2 regions of the Tsuneonella mangrovi genome follow, and region 1 is predicted to be linked to the other one. Evidence: predicted binding sites of a transcription regulator. Region 1 holds the regulator's gene; the other holds the start of a gene.
The links. Region 1 encodes LexA, which represses DNA repair genes until DNA is damaged. Its sites were predicted from a motif close to GTTCCNCNCTTGTTCT; they were not measured.
Positions count from the first base shown of each region.

Region 2: the regulator LexA is predicted to act here: its motif matches at 4,629-4,644, upstream of CJO11_RS02805 (ATP-dependent helicase).

Region 1 covers NZ_CP022889.1:257,063-264,496, forward strand. Annotated here, with positions in the region: gene moaC (cyclic pyranopterin monophosphate synthase MoaC) at 1-73, shown strand, start outside; gene CJO11_RS01265 (molybdopterin molybdotransferase MoeA) at 70-1,269, shown strand; gene lexA (transcriptional repressor LexA) at 1,339-2,019, shown strand; gene CJO11_RS01275 (ComEC/Rec2 family competence protein) at 2,029-4,212, opposite strand; gene gltX (glutamate--tRNA ligase) at 4,242-5,687, shown strand; gene CJO11_RS01285 (citrate synthase) at 5,704-6,990, shown strand; gene CJO11_RS01290 (hypothetical protein) at 7,000-7,203, shown strand; gene CJO11_RS01295 (sensor histidine kinase) at 7,207-7,434, opposite strand, start outside.
Region 2 covers NZ_CP022889.1:580,771-588,204, reverse strand. Annotated here, with positions in the region: tRNA gene CJO11_RS02820 (tRNA-Gln) at 39-112, shown strand; gene CJO11_RS02815 (LOG family protein) at 171-1,046, shown strand; gene CJO11_RS02810 (OmpA family protein) at 1,311-2,261, shown strand; gene CJO11_RS02805 (ATP-dependent helicase) at 2,314-4,620, opposite strand; gene CJO11_RS02800 (hypothetical protein) at 4,735-5,019, shown strand; gene rsmD (16S rRNA (guanine(966)-N(2))-methyltransferase RsmD) at 5,077-5,619, opposite strand; gene CJO11_RS02790 (pseudouridine synthase) at 5,616-6,377, opposite strand; gene CJO11_RS02785 (aromatic ring-hydroxylating oxygenase subunit alpha) at 6,396-7,434, opposite strand, start outside.

The sequences.
Region 1 (7,434 bases):
GATGGTGATCGGCGAAGTCCGCCTGATCGCCAAGGATGGCGGCAAGTCGGGTGCCTGGCGCGCCGACGCATGACTGCGCCGATCCCGCTCGAACATGCGCAGGCGCGACTGCTCGACGGAGTGAAGCCGCTCGGGGTTGAGACGCTTCCCGCGCGCGATGCAGTCGGGCGGTTTCTCGCCGGGCCGATGGTCGCGGCGCGCACCCAGCCCTCTGCCGACCTGTCGGCGATGGACGGATACGCGACCCGCGCGGACGATCCCGTAGGACCGTGGACAGTGATCGGGGAAAGTGCCGCGGGCCATCCTTTCGCGGGCGAACTCGCAAAAGGCGAAGCGATCCGCATTTCCACCGGCGCGCATATGCCGCCCGGTGAGACTTGCGTGCTGCTGCAAGAAAACGTTGCGCGTGATGGCGATCAAGTGACACTCGCCAACGAAGATGGCCCGACTACGCGCCATATCCGCCGCAAGGGTTTCGATTTTGCCGAAGGTGACATGCTCCTGCCGGAGGGAACGCGGGTCGGCGCGGCTCAACTCGCGCTTGCGCTGACAGGCGGCTGCGCGGAGATGGCGGTAGGAAAGCGTCCGGCGGTGGCGGTGATCGATTCCGGTGACGAACTCGTTGCACAGCCAGATCCGGCCAAGCCACACGCCCTTCCCGCCAGCAATGCGGCGATGATATCCGCGATGTGCCACGGGCTCGTTTCCAAAGCACAAGTGCTCGGCCCCGTACCCGACCAGCCCGAGGCGTTGATGGCGGCATTCGAAGCGGCGCGCGATGCTGATGTCGTTGTCACCACTGGTGGAGCATCAGTCGGCGATCATGACCTCATACGCCCGGTGCTTGAGCAATGGGGCGCGACCCTCGATTTTTGGCGAGTGGCGATCAAACCCGGCAAGCCGCTGCTTGTCGCGCGCAAGGGGGCGCAGGTTGTGCTTGGGTTGCCGGGCAATCCGGTTTCCGCATTCGTCACCGCGCACCTGTTCTTGCTGCCGTTGCTGCGGAAGCTTGGCGGCGCGGCGAGCGCCCTGCCCCGGCTCCATCCTGCATACCTGACCCAACCGATGCCTGCTGGCGGCGCAAGACGCGAATTCGTGCGCGGGCGATGGACCGAAGGCGGCGTTGCGCCGATCTCCGAGCGCGACAGCAGCGCCTTGCGTTCGCTCGCCGTGGCGGACGTGCTGATCGATCGGCCCCGCGATGCGCCTCCCGCCGAACCGGGGGATGCCGTCCGGGTTATCCCGCTCGAAGATGGCGGAAATGCTTGACGGACGAATCAAGGTTGCCTAATTGTTCCATATTCGTTCCGCGATTTGGAACATTGAGGGAGGAGCGCAATGCTCACCGCCAAGCAACACGAATTGCTCCAGTTCATCCAGCGTCGGCTTGAGGAAAGCGGCATCTCGCCTTCATTCGAGGAAATGAAGGAAGCGCTTGACCTGAAGAGCAAGTCGGGCGTGCACCGGCTGATTTCGGCGCTCGAGGAACGCGGTTTCATCCGCCGTTTGCCCAACCGGGCCCGTGCGCTCGAAGTGATAAAGCAGCCCGAAGATGCGGTGTCGGCTCCCCGTGCGGCGAAGAACGACAACGTGGTGCAGATGCGCAGTGCTCCGCCCCGACCCGAACCCGCGAACGATGTGATCGAGATCCCACTGCACGGACGGATCGCCGCCGGTGCCCCGATCGAAGCGCTTGAGGGTCAGAGCACCCTGCCCGTTCCCGCCGCGCTGCTTGGTCCGGGCGACCACTACGCGCTCGAGGTCTCGGGCGACTCGATGATCGAGGCAGGGATTTTCGACGGCGATTTTGCGCTGGTAAAGCGTACCGATACTGCCCGCGACGGCGAGATCGTGGTTGCGCTCGTGCGCAACGAGGAAGCGACGCTCAAGTACTTGCGGCGCGAGAACGGCATGGTCCGGCTCGATCCTGCAAACGGGGCCTACGAGCCGCAGATCTACCGGCCCGACGAAGTAGTCGTGCAAGGCCGCCTGTCAGGGTTGCTGCGCCGCTACCACTGAGAGGGCTGCCTAGCGGCCCCGATCGCGCCACCAGCCGTGGTTGCCCTGGTCCTGCGCGACGGTATGGACCTGCTCGTCCGCCAGCGTGATCGCTAGTCCACCGGTGCGCGCGAGCAACCGCCCGTCCGCCTTGAGCCAAAGCGGGCGGCAGCTTCGGGGCAGCCAGCGACTTGCGACGACGATGTCTGCCCGCGCACACGCTGCCGCCAGCGCGCGCTCCTCGATCATCGAACGACCGCGAGCCATCAACAGGTGCCATGACCGCCCCGCGCGTTCGATCGTCAGGACGCAGAAGTCGGGATTGCACCGTGCACCGGGCCATTGCGCGAGCGGAAGCGGGTCGCCGTCCATCCCGGCGAGTTCGAGCAGGTTGTCGCGTGTGAACTCGCTTCGGGTATCGCGCAGGACCAGCAAGCGCTCGTCCTCCCCGGTGATGCCCACGTGCTGGCCGCCGCCCGAAACGAGGATGTCGGGAACCGGCGTGTGCAACAACATTACTGTCGCCAGCGCCGATGGAATTAGACCCAACAGCCGCACCCGCCCGTGCCACAACGCGAGCCACAGTCCTCCGACCGCGAATAATGCAAAGGTCAGGTGGCTCATCTGCGGCATCATCTTGACCGAGCCGGGTTGCGCGGCAGTGAAATGCGCGATCGTCAGCAACAGGTCGAGCGACTGCCCCGCGAGCCACCATGCCGGTGCGCCGAGCCCCACAATATCGAGCGTGAGCGCAATCGCGATGAGCGGCATCGAGACGAATGTCACCAAGGGAATCGCGACAACGTTGGCAAACGCCCCGTAGATCCCTGCCCGGTGGAAATGCAGCAACACGATCGGCATCAGCGCCAGTTCGATCACGAAGCCGGTTACCAGGAGCATCAAGGCGCGTTTTGCGAACTTTGCTCTCCACGTTTCCTCCTGTGGGCCGAGGAAACGTTTGACCGGTGCCGACTGGTGCAGCGCGACGATCGCGATAACGGCGGAAAAGCTCATCTGGAAGCTCGGCCCGATGACCGATTCGGGCCAGAGCGCGATCACGAATGCCGCTGCGACCGCGACCATCCGTAGCGACAATGCTTCCCGCCCGAGCGCAAGTGCGCCGAGTACCAGCATTGCAGCGGCACAACTCCTGACGGTTGGCACCTCCGCCCCCGTTAACAAGGTATATCCGATGCCCGCGACTGCAGCGATCGAAGCCGCGACCAGCGGCAGGCGTACGCGGAGCGCGAACCACGGCCACAGCGCAAGCAGGCGTATCGCCAGGATATAGGCTGCAGCGATGACCGCGCTGACATGGAGCCCGCTGATCGACAGAAGGTGAGTTAGGCCCGCATCGCGCATCGCGTCTTCATCGGCCTCGCTAATCGCGCCCCGGTCCCCGCTGGCAAACGCCGCTGCGATAGCTCCGGCAGATCCGCCCAGTTCACCCCGTACATGTGCGGACAATGCCCGTTGCACCCGGTCGAGGCCCCAGTCGTCTCGCGGCGCTGCTTCGACGACGGTAATCGGCCCGACGAGCGAGCCGGTCGCCGCGAGCCCACCGAACCACGCGGTGCGGGCGAAGTCGTAGGCACCTGGCAGCATCGGTGGAGCAGGCGGCATCAACCGGGCGCGAAGCCTGATCCTGGCACCGTCATCGATGGCCGGATCGGCGTGGTCGAGCGGCACATTGATCCGCACCTTGCGAGCACTGCCCGAAACAGCGTCCCGATAGGCCAAGGTAATACGCACTCGCCCTTGCGCGGGCTTGTCGCGCCGATCGAGGACCCGGCCGTCGATCGAGGTCAGGACCGGTCGTTCGATCGGTTCTGCGCCGACGATTGCGGATCGGCTCCAGATCAGCAGCACGCCAAGGGCGATGGCGAGGCCAAAGCCTACCGTCGCCATGCGCACGTTGGTTCGCTCAGGTCGATCGCGCCACAGCGCAGTGGCTGCCAGCGCTGCTATCAGTGCAACGCCGATCGATGCGATCCATTGCCATGGTCCGGCAAGCCTGAACCACAATGCAATTCCGCCGATCAGTGCGACGACCAGCCAAGGGGCACGATCAAATTCGCGGCTTCCCAGAAAACTCTCGATCCCATCGAGTGCACTGGACAAGTCAAGCGCCTTGCGCCAAGGACGCTGCACTGCAGCATCGCCCTGTGCGTCGCCCTCCCCCATGGGCACCTGTGGCGCCGGTTGCATGGCCATCAACGCTTTGGATAAGGGAATGAATTCGCATGGCAAGTGGTAGCGGGGCAGTCGTAACGCGCTTCGCCCCGTCGCCGACCGGATTCCTCCACATCGGCGGTGCACGCACAGCGCTGTTCAACTGGCTCTACGCGCGCCATCACGGCGGCAAGGCGTTGCTGCGGATCGAGGATACCGACCGCAAGCGCAGCACCACCGAAGCCATCGATGCGATCCTCGATGGGCTTTCATGGCTTGGGCTCGAATACGACGAGGAGCCGGTCTTCCAGTCGCACCGCGCAGAGCGCCATGCCGAAGTCGCGCGCCAGTTGCTCGATGCCGGCCATGCCTACAAGTGCTTTGCGACACCCGAGGAGCTCGAAGCGATGCGCGCGGAGCAGCGCGCAAACAAGCAGCCGATGCGCTACGACGGGCGCTGGCGCGATCGAGATCCTTCCGAAGCCCCGGAAGGCGCGCCTTACGTCATACGCCTGAAAACGCCGCAAGACGGCGAGATGGTGATCGATGACGCTGTCCAGGGCCGCGTCACGGTAAGGAACGCAGAGATCGACGATTACGTGCTGCTACGCGCCGACGGCACACCGACCTACATGCTCGCTGTCGTGGTCGACGATCACGATATGGGGATTACCCACGTCATCCGTGGTGACGACCATCTCAACAACGCGTTCCGCCAGCTGCCGATCTACCATGCGATGAACGCGATCGAAGGAGGCTGGCCGCAGCCGGTCTATGCCCACATCCCGCTGATCCACGGGAATGACGGGGCCAAACTTTCCAAGCGCCATGGCGCGCTCGGTGCGGAGACCTACCGCGACGAATACGGCATCTTGCCCGAAGCGCTGTTCAACTACCTGCTGCGGCTCGGTTGGGGGCACGGCGACCGCGAGGAATTCACCAAGGAAGAGGCGATCGCTGCATTCGATCTCGACGGGGTCGGCAAGAGCCCGTCGCGCTTCGATCTCAAAAAGCTCGAGAACCTCAACGGCTACTATATTCGTGCGGCGGACGATGCGCGGCTTGCATCGTTGGTCGCTGCCCGCATGGAAGGCGAGCCGGACCTTGCATTGCTCGAAAAGGCGATGCCGCAGCTGAAAGTACGTGCAAAGAACCTCGACGAACTTGCTGAAGGTGCAGCGTTTCTCTTCCATAATAGGCCGTTGGTAATGACCGACAAGGCCGCCGCACTTCTGGACGCGGATGGGAGAGCGCGATTGGCAAGAATTTCGCGGGCGCTGCATAGGGAAAACGACTGGACAATCGAGGCACTCGAAGCCACTACGAAGGCGCTTGCCGAAGAGCTCGAAGTGGGTCTCGGCAAGCTTGCGCAGCCGATGCGCGCGGCATTGACGGGCACAACCACGTCGCCCGGGATTTTCGACGTACTGGTCCTGCTGGGACGGGACGAGGCTTTGGCGCGGATCGACGATCAGATCGATCACGCGGCGGCTTCGTCCGGAGCAGGCAAAGCATAATCTGAAGGAGACCATCATGGCGGACAAGCAGGCGAAACTCGAACTCGGCGGTGCTGGGTACGATTTCCCCGTTCTCGAGGGCAGCCTCGGGCCGGACGTGGTCGATATCCGCAAGATGTACGGCGCGACCGGCGCGTTCACATACGATCCGGGCTACAAGTCTACCGCTAGCTGTGAAAGCGCGCTGACCTTCATCGATGGCGAAGAAGGCATCCTGCTCCACCGCGGCTATCCGATCGGGCAGCTGGCCGAGCAATCGAGCTTCATGGAAGTCAGCTACCTGCTGCTCAACGGCGAGCTGCCGACACAGCAAGAGCTCGATGAGTTCACCTACACCATCACGCGCCACACGATGGTGCATGACCAGCTCCGCCAGTTCTACCAAGGCTTCCGCCGCGATGCGCACCCGATGGCGGTGATGTGCGGTGTCGTCGGCGCGCTGTCGGCGTTCTACCATGACAGCACCGACATTTCCGATCCCGAGCAGCGCAAGATCGCCAGCCACCGCCTGATTGCCAAGATGCCGACGATCGCTGCGATGGCTTACAAGTATTCGATCGGCCAGCCGTTCCTGCAGCCGAAGAATTCGCTCAGTTACACTGGCAATTTCCTGCGCATGACGTTTGGTGTGCCTGCCGAGGAATACGAGATTCATCCCGCGGTCGAGAAGGCGATGGACCGGATCTTCATCCTTCATGCCGACCACGAGCAGAACGCATCGACCTCGACCGTGCGCCTCGCCGGTTCGTCGGGAGCGAATCCGTTCGCATGCATCGCCGCCGGCATCGCGTGCCTGTGGGGCCCGGCGCACGGCGGCGCGAACGAAGCGGCGCTCAACATGCTGCGCGAGATCGGCACGCCCGACAAGATTCCGCACTACATCGAGCGAGCGAAGGACAAGAACGATCCGTTCCGCCTGATGGGCTTCGGCCATCGCGTCTACAAGAACTACGACCCGCGCGCGACAGTGATGCAGAAGACCGTGCGCGAAGTGTTCGACGCGCTGAAAGTCTCCGATCCGGTGTTCGATACCGCGCTCCAGCTCGAGGAAATGGCGCTCAACGATCCTTATTTCATCGAGAAGAAGCTGTTCCCGAATGTCGATTTCTATTCGGGCGTGATCCTCTCGGCGATCGGTTTCCCGACCACGATGTTCACCGCGCTGTTTGCCCTCGCCCGTACGGTGGGCTGGGTCGCACAGTGGAACGAGATGATTTCCGACCCCGCTCAGGTGATCGGTCGCCCGCGCCAGCTCTACACTGGCCCGACCCAGCGCGATTACGTGCCGGTCGGCAAGCGCTAAGGCTGGGCGATGGGCATCCTGCGCATCATCCTCCAAGTGGTCGGTGGCTTCCTGACGTTCGCCGGAAGCTTTTTCGCGCTGCAGGGTGCCGGAGTGATCATGTGGCCGCCCGAAAGCTATATGCTTGCTGACGGGCAATGGGTGATCAACGGCGCGATCATCGCGCTGGTGGGGATCGGCGTGTTCGTGCTTGGCCGGAAAATCGGACGCTGACGATCAGTCGTCGCGGGCGGGGACTGCCAAAGTGAAACGCGCGCCCTCCCCCGGGGCGCTTTCAGCCCAAAGATCGCCGCCCATCGCTCGGGCGAGCCGGCGCGAGATGTAGAGCCCGAGGCCCGATCCCCCGTCGCCGCTGCGACCGAGCCGTTCGAACTTGCGAAACACCGCTTCAAGCTGGTCGGTCTGGAGGCCTGGTCCCTGGTCCGAAACCGTCACCAGAGCCCT
Region 2 (7,434 bases), 320 kb from region 1:
TCTCGCGCGCCGAGGAGCATCCCGGCAAAGCGCGCCGATGCCCCGTCGTCTAATGGTAAGACTACGGACTCTGACTCCGTCAATTGAGGTTCGAATCCTCACGGGGCATCCAGCTTCCTCGCCGTTTGCAGAAACTTGCCCAGCGTCCGACGCACGACTATCGCGCGGGGATGACTGATGAAAACGAACATCCAGAGCGCGACCTGAAGGGTCGCCGATTCTACCGCGCCGAACAGGAAGCGGCATTCACCGACAAGGGCACGCCCGACACTCCGCAAACCCGCCATCCGGCCTACCGGCTGGCTTTTCGCGACACCGACTTCCTGCTGCGCGAAGAGCTGCGCCCGGTGCGTTTCCAGCTCGAACTGCTCAAGCCTGAGATGTTGCTGGAGGAAGCGGGCGTCGGCTCCACCCTCGTCATGTATGGCTCTGCCCGGATCCCGGCGCCCGACAAAGTCGACGAACTGCTCGCTTCCGCGACGGATGAAAATCGCGCGGTGGCCGAGCGGCTGGCGGAGAAGGCCAAGTACTACCAGGTCGCCTACGACCTTGCGAAGCTGGTTAGCGACAAGGCAATCATCCAGGAGGGCAAGCGCCAGTTCGTGATCTGCTCGGGCGGGGGCCCTTCGATCATGGAAGCGGCCAACAAAGGTGCGAGCGACGCCGGTTCGGAATCGATCGGCCTCAATATCGTGCTCCCGCACGAACAGGCACCTAACCCCTATGTGACGCCGTACCTCAGCTTCCAGTTCCACTATTTTGCGCTGCGCAAGATGCATTTCCTGCTGCGCGCCAAGGCTGTGGCGGTCTTCCCCGGTGGGTTCGGAACGCTCGACGAATTCCTCGAGCTGTTGACGCTGATCCAGACCGGTAAGATGAAGCCGATCCCGATCCTGCTGTTCGGCAAGGACTTCTGGAGCCGAGTGGTCGATTTCGATGCATTGGCTGAAGAAGGCACCATCAACAAAGCGGATCTCAACCTGTTCCGCTGGTGCGAAAATGCGGACGAGGCCTGGGGGCATATTGCAGCGTTCTACAAGTTGTAGGAGCGCCACTGCGGGCCGGTTGCAGTTCGTCGGAATAATAGCCCGCCCGAGCAAAAAGTCCGGATAAATTGCCGTGCAAGATCAAGGGCGAGGAAATTTTGTTGCGGACGGCAAGGGAACCGATGGCCGGGAGCGACATTTATGCCGCAAACCAATTTCCGCGAGACAAGGGGTTCTGGCAGACATGCTCGCCGCAATGGCGGCGAAGGCAAGATTGACTGCGAAAACGCAGGGCCAGCTCGCGCAATTCGAAGGAGTAGCTTGATGAGTGTCATTTTCAAACCGACCGGAGTTGCCTTGTTGTGTGCCGCAGCCGCGGTGTCGATGCCGTTGAGTGCATCGGCCCAGCAGCAAGACCAGCAGCCGAGTGATGTAGTTGCAACCGTGCATGGCACGACACCGGCCGACCTGTCCGGGATGCCCGAAGGACCGGAGGTCGATGGCTTCATCTCCGATCGCCTTGGCGACAAGATGGAAGTCACGCAGGTAAACGGGACCAAGACCACTGTGCTGATCAGTCAGGCGACCGAGGTGAAAGCCAGCGGCGGTTTCCTCGGGATCAGCAAGCAGTCGCTCGGATCGGAATCCCTGCTCAGCGGGCTGCCGGTCGCGATCAAGACGGTTCAGTGGAACAACGGTCTCATCGCGAGCGAGGTCAAGCTGAAGGCCAAGGATCTCAAGACGGCGACCATGATCCACACCGGTACGGCTGCCCGCTTCGGCCAACAGGATCAGGCGATCGGCGAAAACAAGGCCGGGATCAGCAGGAACGCCGCGCTGGCCGAATCGCTGCGTGGGCGGATGGCCGACATCGACAAGTACAACATCAAGGACACCACCAACGTGTTCTTCGATACCGGCAAGTGGAACCTTTCACCCAAGGCGGAGAGCGACCTGTGCGCGGCAGCCTCGGAGGCCGACGGCATGAACGGCGCGCTGTTGCTGGTGGTTGGCTACACCGATTCGGTGGGCAGCGAGGACTACAACCAGATCCTCAGCGAACGCCGCGCTGGACGTGTGGTCAACTATCTGCAGCAGCACTGCGGCTGGAAGCCCTGGCGGATGCTGACCCCGACCGGGATGGCCGAGTCCGATCCGCTGGCGGATAACAGCACCGCTGCCGGCAAGGCGCAGAACCGCCGCGTTTCGGTCAATATCCTCGTCAGCAAGAGCGTAGACGGGATGCAGTCATCTGACGGGGCGCAGCAGCAGTAATCGATGAGCTGGGGCGGTTCCCAGACGGAGCCGCCCCTAGCCTACAGCCGCTTCACGCGACGCTGACGAAACTGTCGATCACCCGCTTGGTGCCGGCCTGTTCGAACTCGATTTCGAGCTTGTTGCCTTCCTGGTCGGTGACAGTTCCATATCCGAACTTGTCGTGGAACACGCGGGTGCCGATCGCGATGTCGGTGCGCGGCTTGGCGGCGAAGCTGGCAGCGGACCGGGTGGTTTCCTTCACCCGTTTGGGCGCAGCGTCGTATCCTGTCGTGAGCGCGCGCTGCCAACCGGGCCCGCGAATGCGCGAGCGGTCGGGGCGATTGGACGAGACGTGCGCAAACGGATCGTCGTGCTCGCTCAGCCCGGCGCGCCATAGCGAAGCCCCGCCGGTGAGAGTCGATTCTTCGGTAATGTGGTCAGGGGGCAATTCGCCGACGAAACGGCTGGGGATGCTGCTGGTCCACTGGCCGTAGATTCGCCGGTTTGCCGCGTGGAGTATCGTGCAGTGCCGCCGCGCGCGGGTGATCGCGACATAGGCCAGGCGCCGTTCTTCCTCGAGGCTCGCGAGCCCGCCTTCGTCGAGCGCGCGCTGGCTGGGAAACACGCCTTCCTCCCATCCCGGCAGGAACACCTGGTCGAATTCGAGCCCCTTGGCGGCGTGCATCGTCATGATGGTGACTTTCTCGCCGTCGTCGGCGCGGTCGTTGTCCATCACCAGCGCGACGTGTTCGAGGAAGTCGCCGAGCGTCTCGTATTCCTCCATCGCACGGGCAAGTTCTGACAGGTTCTCCGCCCGTCCGGCGCTTTCTGCAGTCTTGTCCGCCTTGAGCATCGCATCGTAGCCGCTTTCGTCGAGCACTGTCCGCAGCAATTCGGATGGAGCGACCTGTTCGGCCAACTCGCGCCAGTGGAGGAACTGGCTCATGAGCCGCGCGATCGTGCCGCTGGCGCGCTTGGGAAGCTCGTCGCTGTCGGCCAGCTGGAGCGAAGCCGCGGCGAGCGGCAGGCCGCTGGCCCGTGCATGGCGATGCATCGCCTCTAGCGTCTTCGCGCCGAGGCCGCGCTTTGGCTGGTTGTAGATCCGCTCGAACGCCAAGTCGTCCTGCGGCTGGGCGATCACCCGCAGGTAGGCCAGCGCATCACGGATTTCGGCGCGCTCGTAGAACCGGAATCCGCCGACGATGCGATAGCTGAGGCCGATCTGGATGAACCGGTCTTCGAACTCGCGCGTCTGGTATTGCGCCCGCACGAGGATCGCGATCCTGTCGAGCGGCAGGCCTTCGCGTTCGAGGCGCTCGATTTCCTCGCCGACCCGGCGCGCTTCCTCGGGCGCATCCCACACGCCGATCACGCGGACCTTGTCGCCGCCGCCCGCCTCGGTCCACAGTTCCTTACCCAGCCGCCGGCTGTTCTCGCCGATGAGGCCCGAAGCGGCGGCGAGGATGTGCGGGGTGGAGCGATAGTTCTGCTCCAGCCGGATCACCTTCGCGCCGGGAAAATCCTTCTCGAAGCGCAGGATGTTGGCGACTTCAGCGCCGCGCCACGAATAGATCGACTGGTCGTCGTCACCAACAACGCAGATGTTCTTGCGCTCCTGCGCGAGCAGCCGCAGCCACAGGTACTGGACCTGGTTGGTGTCCTGGTATTCGTCGACGAGGATGTATTTGAAGCGCTGCTGGTACATCGCCAACACCTCGGGTTCGCGCCGCAGGATGTTGAGCATGTGCAGCAGCAGGTCGCCGAAGTCGCACGCGTTGAGCGCCTTCAACCGCTCCTGGTAGAGCATGTAGAACTGTTGCCCGCGCCCGTTGGCATACGCTTCGTTCTCCACTGCATCGAGATCGCCGGGGTTGAGCCCGCGGTTCTTCCAGCGGTCGATCAGTCCAGCGAGCTGGCGCGCGGGCCAACGCTTTTCATCCAGCCCATGCTCGTTGATCAGCGCCTTGAGCAGTCGCAACTGATCGTCGGTATCGATGATCGTGTAGTTCGACTGCAGGCCCACCAGTTCGGCATGGCGGCGCAGCATCTTCGCGCCGATCGAGTGGAACGTGCCGAGCCAAGGCATCCCTTCCACCGCTTCGCCGATATGCCCGCCGACCCGCTCGCGCATTTCGCGCGCTGCCTTGTTGGTGAAGGTCACGCACAGGATCTCGCTCGGCCAGGCCCGGCGCATGGCAATCAGGTGTGCGAGGCGAGCGGTGAGCGCGGCGGTCTTGCCGGTGCCCGCTCCTGCAAGCATCAAGACCGGCCCTTCGGTTGTCAGCACCGCCTCTTGCTGGGGCGCATTCAATCGCGCGGCATAGGCTGGCAGCGCGGTTTCCGGACCGCCGGGGTAGAGGGGCAGGTTTTCGCTCATCGGGGCGGTGAACAACTAGGGAACATGGCGTGGGCGTGCAAGGTCGCGTGGGGAACTCTTGCACCGGGTCGCACGTTGAAAGTGGGCAACAGGGACAAATATGGAGACGAACCCATGAACCGTACCCTTATTGCCACCATCGGTGTTGTTGCATTGGCTATCCCGGCTGCGGCAATGGCGGACAGCGGGGCGGACAACGTCCAGTTCGTAAGCGATCCGGTCGTTCAGCAATTGCCCGCCACCGACACCGCGCCTCTCCCGGCGAAGCTGCCGATCTGCAAGAGCGATCAGCAGAGCGCGTGCATCAACCGGTATGCCGCGACAGGCAAGGGCACCAGGCCGCTGGGTTACTGGCCCGGCGAGCCGGCGAGCGCGATGCCGCATAACGCCGATCATTGACTTCGGTTTGCTGCGCCCCGCATTGCCCCTTTTGCGGGGCGTGGCACCACCTTCCGGTCAGGCAGCGCGCAGCAGGCTGAGCTTGGCCTTGCCGACCTTCCGCTCCGCGGCAATTTCAAACCCCTTTACCTCGACTACCTCTTTCGCTCCGGTTTCGAGCGCGATCCACGTCGCCGGACCTATCCAGCCGAGCCGTTGCAGCCGGTCGAGCGCAACTGCTCCCGCGCCTGTGTCGTAGGGCGGATCGAGCAGGATCAGGTCGAACGGCTGGGGGACTGGGCCGAGGCTCAAGACTGAGGATGCACGCACATCGCAGCGCGCGCGGGCGTCGAGCGCAGCGACATTGGCGCGGATCGCTTTCACCGCAGCCTCGTCCTGCTCGACGAACAGGCACGAAGCTGCGCCGCGCGACAATGCTTCCAGTCCAAGTGCGCCCGAGCCCGCGAACAGGTCTGCCACCGAAAGCCCTTCGAAACTGCCGAGCCGGCTAACAAGCATGTTGAACAGGGTCTCGCGGGTTCGATCGGCAGTCGGCCGGGTCGCCTCGCCCTTGGGCGCAGCCAACTTCCGTCCGCGCCATTGACCGGCAACGATCCTCATCGGTTCTCGCGCGCCAAATGCTTGCGAAGTCGCTCTACCTGGACTTGCGGGATTTCGAGCGCGGTGCCGCGCGGCATGTCGCCCAGTTCGAACGGGCCGTAACCGACACGGATCAGGCGGTTCACTTCGAGCCCAAGATGTTCGAGCACGCGGCGCACTTCGCGGTTCTTGCCTTCGGTGATGGTCATCACGATCCACTGGTTGCGCCCGGTCTTGCGCTCCAAATCGGCATCGATCCGGCCATAGTGCATCCCGTCGATCGTGACACCTTCGATCAGTTCCTCAAGCTGTTGCTGCTGCACATCTCCAAATGCCCGCGCGCGATATGTGCGCGGGATATTGGACGAGGGCAACTCTAGCGCGCGCTTGAGTTCGCCATCGTTGGTAAGCAGCAACAGGCCTTCGGTATTCATGTCGAGCCGTCCGATCGGCATCAGCCGCGGCGCATTGCGAGGAAGGGCATTGCGGAGCGCGGCATAGATCGTCGGGCGGCCCTTGGGGTCGCGTTCGGCGGTGATCAGGCCGGTCGGCTTGTTGAACGCGAACACGCGGGTGGGTTCGGCGCGGGCAACCTGCTTGCCGTCGACCGTCACGCCCTTGAGGTCGGGGATGATCGTCGCCGGGGTTTCCAGCACCTTGCCGTCGATCGCCACGCGTCCGGCTTCGATCATGCGCTCCACCTCGCGGCGGCTGGCCACGCCTGCACGCGCGAGGAGCTTGGCGATACGTTCGCCCTGTGGTCGGTCACTCTGAGACATGGCGGCGCGCCTACGCGCTCAATTCGCCGCGCGCAACGCCTCCATCACGGTCTCGTGGAAGCGGTTGATCCCGCCTTCGAGCGTGCCGAGCGTCAATTCCTTGACTACACCCGTCTCGAGGCCTTGCTGGCCGAGCTCCGCCGCGCGGAAATCCTCGCTGGCGAACACCCCTCCGTCGAGCAGCGCCCAGCTACGTTCCCAGTGATCGCGCGCCTTGTCGGTCGCGGGCGCCTCGGGGATCAGCATGAAGTCCTCGACCAGCGTCAGGTCGTGCGCCTGAGGCATCAGCACCATCACGTTGATGTAGTCCGGGCTGGGGATGATGATCGTGGCGGGCAGCAGCTGGTAGGCGAACGTCACATACCGGCGCAGCGAGGGCATGTCGGTGAGGTCGATCCCTTCGAGCTCTTCGGCGCGCCCGACCGCCGAGCGCGCGTGCGGCCCGATGAAATCGCCGCTTGTCACGCCGTCCTTGAAGAACGGCCCGATGGTGTTCGCATGGAGCCGCAGCACATGGTAGCTTTCAAGGAAGGCATCCATGATCAGCTTCCAGTTGCCGCGCACCGTGTGGGTCTTGCGGCGGAACAGATAGTGGTTGGCGGCATCGAACGCCGCCATATCCTCGCCGATCATGCGGGCATGAGTGAAATCGGCCTCGGGAGCAGGCGAAAACCAGATCAACCCGCCAGCCTCGCAGCTCGGCAGTTCGGCAAGGTGGTAATCCGCCTTGTCCATTCCCGGGAAAGTATCGGGCCGGGGGAGCGCCAGCAGCGTCCCGTCCAAGCGATAGGTCCACGCGTGGTAGGGGCACACCAGCCGCGCCGCACATTCCGCTTCAGTCCCTTCGACCAGACGCGTGCCGCGGTGGCGGCAGACGTTGTGAAACACGTGAATCTCGCCTGCCTTGTCGCGGGTGATCAGCAGTTGCCGCCCGGTCGAATCGTGCGGCACGACCATGCCCGGCTCGGGCAGCAAGGCGGATGGCGCGATGACTTGCGGCAGGCGATCGAAAAGCGCGGACTTCTCGCGCGCGAAGTGATCCGGGTCGGTATAGACC